2 regions of the Streptomyces sp. NPDC039480 genome follow, and region 2 is predicted to be linked to the other one. Evidence: riboswitches for the same ligand, from Rfam matches in the RefSeq annotation. Region 2 holds a riboswitch; the other holds the start of a gene.
The links. A riboswitch is a leader RNA that binds a small molecule or an ion and turns the genes downstream of it on or off. The one in region 2 is predicted to bind cobalamin.
Positions count from the first base shown of each region.

Region 1: it holds a riboswitch for cobalamin, as region 2 does, so the genes downstream of both, ACZ56E_RS24330 (ABC transporter substrate-binding protein) here and metE (5-methyltetrahydropteroyltriglutamate--homocysteine S-methyltransferase) in region 2, are expected to answer to the same signal.

Region 1 is NZ_JBVITX010000008.1:31,895-34,271, forward strand. It holds gene ACZ56E_RS24320 (amino acid permease) at 1-720, shown strand, start outside; gene ACZ56E_RS24325 (M67 family metallopeptidase) at 838-1,260, shown strand; cobalamin riboswitch at 1,264-1,395, shown strand; gene ACZ56E_RS24330 (ABC transporter substrate-binding protein) at 1,440-2,377, shown strand, end outside.
Region 2 is NZ_JBVITX010000001.1:981,712-984,088, reverse strand. It holds gene ACZ56E_RS03640 (hypothetical protein) at 1-879, shown strand, start outside; cobalamin riboswitch at 981-1,201, shown strand; gene metE (5-methyltetrahydropteroyltriglutamate--homocysteine S-methyltransferase) at 1,368-2,377, shown strand, end outside.

The DNA.
Region 1 (2,377 bases), on a different contig from region 2:
CGCATCGCCGTCTTCTACGTCGGCGCGCTCATCATGATCCTGTCGGTCGTGCCGTGGACGCACTTCCAGCCCGGCGTCTCGCCGTTCGTCGCGGCCTTCGAGAAGATGGGCCTCGGCGTCGGCGCCGCGATCGTGAACTTCGTGGTGCTCACCGCCGCGCTCTCCTCCTGCAACTCCGGCATGTACTCCACCGGCCGCATGCTGCGCGACCTGGCGATGAACGGCCAGGGCCCGAAGTTCTTCACCAAGCTCACGAAGAACGGCCTGCCGCTGATCGGCACCACGGCCTCCGCCGCGTTCATGCTGGTCGGCGTCTGGATCAACTACCAGTGGCCGGGCGAGGCGTTCAACTACGTCGTCTCCTTCGCGACCATCTCCGGCATGTGGGCCTGGATCATGATCCTGGCCTGCCAGATCCGCTACCGCCGCAAGGCCGACCGCGGCGAGCTGCCGCAGTCCACCTTCCGGGCCCCGGGCGCCCCGTACACCAGCTGGTTCGCCCTCCTCTTCATCGGCATGGTCATCGTGATGATGGGCGTCGACAAGGACGCGCGGATCTCGCTGTACGCCGCTCCGGTCTGGGCCGCGATCCTCGGCGTCTCCTACCTGGTGCTCAAGAGCCGCAACCCGCAGGCCGCGGCGTTCAACAAGCGGAAGATCGGCCTCTCCGAGGACGCCTCCGCGGGTGCCTCCGACGGCGACCGCCTCTCCAAGGACTGACCGCCTCTCCAAGGCCGACCGCCAGGACTGACCGGCTCCCCAAGGCCGCTGTCCAGCATTCGGGCCCTCGCGTACCACACTCCGGTACGCGAGGGCCCCTCTGCTTATCCTGGCGCCATGCTGACCATCACCCAGGCCCTCCACGACCAGATCGTCGCGCACGCGCGCCAGGACCACCCCGACGAGGCGTGCGGCATGGTCGCGGGCCCGGCGGGCACCGGCCGCCCCGAGCGGTTCATCCCGATGCTCAACGCCGCGCGCTCGCCCACGTTCTACGAGTTCGACTCGGGCGACCTGCTCAAGCTCTACCGCGATCTCGACGACCGCGACGAGGAGCCGGTGATCATCTACCACTCGCACACGGCGACCGAGGCCTACCCCTCGCGCACCGACATCACGTACGCCAACGAGCCCGGCGCCCACTACGTCCTGGTCTCCACGGCGGACACCGACGACGCCGGCCCCTTCCAGTTCCGCTCGTACCGGATCGTCGACGGCGAGGTCACCGAGGAAGAGGTAAAGGTCGTACAGGCATACTGAGCTTTACTCATGAGGGCGGCAGGACCCAGGAAGCCGGTGCGAATCCGGCACGGTCCCGCCACTGTGACCCCGCCCCACCGGCACACGCCGGCCGGAGCGGGGGAGTCAGGAACTGACCTGCCGCCTTCCTCCACACGACGCAGGGGACGCGGAAATCCCCTGGAGGAGGCAGTTCAGCCATGTCCCGACCGATACGTGCCCTGGCCGCCGCGGCCCTGCTCGTCCCGCTCGCCGCGTGCTCCTCGTCCGGCTCCGGCGGTGACAGCAAGCCCGCGGCCAAGGCCGCCGGATTCCCGTACACCGTCACCAACTGCGGTGTGAAGACGACGTACGACGCACCACCGAAGCGCGCCGTCACCATGAACCAGCACACCACCGAAGTGATGCTGGAACTCGGCCTGAAGGACCACATCGCCGGCACCGCCTACCTCGACGACAAGGTCCTCCCGAAGTATGAGAAGGCCTACAAGTCGCTCCCGGTGCTCGCCAAGGAGTACCCCTCCTACGAGAAGCTGCTCTCCGCCAACCCCGACTTCGTCTACGGCGGCTACGCCAGCGCCTTCCTCGCCGGCGACGGCCGCAGCCGCTCGGCACTCGCCAAGTCCGGCATCGAGAGCCGCCTCAACGTCGAGGGCTGCGCCAAGAAGCCCGTCTCCATGGACGACGTCTACCGCGAGGTCCGCGAGGTCGGCGCCACCTTCGGGGTGCGGGCCCGCGCCGACCGCTGGGTGAAGGGCGCCCAGCGCGAACTGGCCGCCACCGCCGACAAGTCCAAGGACAAGAAGCCGCTCTCCGTCTTCGTCTACGACAGCGGCGACAAGACGGCGTTCACCGCGGGCGGCCAGGGCATCGGCAACGACATCATCGAGCGGGCGGGCGGCCGCAACATCTTCGCCCACGTCGACAAGTCCTTCAGCGACGCCTCCTGGGAATCGGTCGTCGAGCGCAGGCCCGAGGCCATCCTGATCCTCGACTACGGCGCCACGACGGTCGCCCAGAAGAAGAAGCGCCTCCTGGAGGACCCGGTCCTCAAGGACGTCCCAGCCGTCAAGAACAAGCGCTTCGCGGTCCTGCGCCTCTCGGACGTGGTCACGGGCGTACGAGCACCCGAGGCGGT
Region 2 (2,377 bases):
GCACCCCGGCCCTCCCCCGCCCCGGAGCCCTCCCCCACCCCAGAGCCCACCCCACCCCCCTCCCAGCCCCCCATCGGCTGGCTGGAGCTCGTCGGCGCCATCGGCTCCCTCGTCACCCTGCTGACCGCCGTCCTCTTCTACTTCGGCTGGGCGAGCACCGACGCCGAGACCAAGGCGCTCGGGCTGCGCGACACCGTCTTCCACTTCTCGACCAGCGACTACCTGCTGCGCAGCGTCGGCGCCCTCTACCTCCCGGCCTGGTTCGCGGCAGGCATCGCGCTCGGCACGCTCGGAGTGCTCCGCTGGGCGGCGGGCGCACCGGAACGGCTCGCCCGCGCCGTGCGCGTGCTGCGGTTCGCGTGGGCGGTGCCCCTCGCCCTCGTACCGCTGTATCCGCTCAACCCCTGGCTGTTCGACCTGCTGCTGCCGCTCGCCGCGATCGGCGGCTTCGCGCTCAACGCGTACGCCCGGACGCGTGACCGCCGGGACCTGCGGCTCTGGGGGCTCACCCTCTTCATCTGCGTCCTGTCGCTGTTCTGGGCCGTGTCGACGTACGCGGCGATCGCGGGCCGCGGCCGGGCGGAGCTGACCGAACGGACCCTGCGCAGCGACTTCCCGGCTGTCGCCGTCTTCAGCGAGAAGGATCTGATGATCCGCGGCGGCGGCAGCTGCTTCCGTCGCGTCACCGACAAGGGCAGCCAGTACGCGTACGAGTACGGCGGGCTGCGGCTGTTCCACGTCTCCGGAGACCGCGTCTTCCTGGTGCCCCGCTACTGGACGCCCGAGGACGGCACCCTCTACGTCCTCAAGGAGGGGCCGGGTCAACGCGTCGACCTGCTCAGCGGGACCGGTCACCGGGAGCGGGAGTGCCGGGGATAGCCAACCGGCGTGGCGTCGCGGGTGGCTCGTGTGTGGCCCCGCGTGTCGCACCTCACTTTTCGGATCCTGCCGTGATCCGGACCACCGGGGGACGGCGTCGTAAAGTGATCAGTGCAGCTGGTTCGCCCCGTCCGCCAGGCGGGAGCGTCGCAAGAGGGAACCCGGTGGAAATCCGGGACTGCCCCGCAGCGGTGAGCGGGAACGACCGCCGTCACACGCACTGGGACCGGAGACCGGTCCTGGGAAGCGACGGCCAGTAGGCGTCCTCCCCCAGGAGGATGTGCCCGCGAGTCCGAAGACCTGCCCGCTGTCCGCGCGCGAACCCTTTCGGGCGCGGATATCCCGGTGACCTCGAGGGCGGGTCGGCGCACACATCGGACGGACGGCCGCGCCACCCGCGCGATCCCTCCCCCGTCCGGTCGGTCGCCCCTTCGCGCTCTCGTCCCGTCCCCGGGATCTCAGGGATTCATCTCGCGAAGGAGATCTCCGTGACCACCAAGCCCGCAGCCGCGGCAGCACGGGCCACCGTGTACGGCTACCCCCGCCAGGGCGGCAACCGCGAACTGAAGAAGGCGATCGAGGGCTACTGGAAGGGCCGCGTCACCGCCGACGCCCTCCGTACCGCCGCCGCCGACCTCCGCCGCGCGAACTGGCAGGAACTCGCCGACGCCGGCATCGGCGAAGTCCCGACCGGCGACTTCTCGTACTACGACCACGTCCTGGACACCACCGTCATGGTCGGCGCCGTCCCCGAACGGCACCGCAGCGCGGTCGAGACGAACACGCTCGACGGCTACTTCGCGATGGCGCGCGGCACTCAGGACGTGGCGCCGCTGGAGATGACCAAGTGGTTCGACACGAACTACCACTATCTGGTGCCCGAGTTGGGCCCGGGGACGGTCTTCAGCGCCGATTCGACCAAGCAGGTCACCGAGTTCAAGGAGGCCCGGGCCCTCGGCCTCTCGGCCCGGCCCGTCCTCGTCGGCCCGGTCACCTACCTGCTGCTGGCCAAGCCCGCGCCCGGGGTGGCCCCCGACTTCGACCCGCTGACCCTCCTCGACCGTCTCCTGCCGGTGTACGCCGAGGTCCTCGCGGACCTGCGCGCGGCGGGCGCCGAGTGGGTGCAGCTCGACGAGCCCGCCCTCGTCCAGGACCGCACGCCGGCCGAACTGAACGCGGCCGAGCGCGCCTACCGCGACCTGGGCGCCCTCACCGACCGCCCCAAGCTGCTCGTCGCCTCCTACTTCGACCGGCTCGGCGCCGCCCTGCCGGTGCTCGCCAAGGCCCCGGTCGACGGCCTCGCCCTCGACTTCACCGGGGCGGCCGCCGCCAACCTCGACGCGCTCGCCGCCGTGGGCGGCCTGCCCGGCAAGCGGCTCGTCGCCGGTGTCGTCAACGGCCGCAACATCTGGGTCAACGACCTGGAGCAGTCCCTCGCCACGCTCGGCACCCTCCTCGGACTCGCCGACCGGGTCGACGTGGCCGCCTCCTGCTCCCT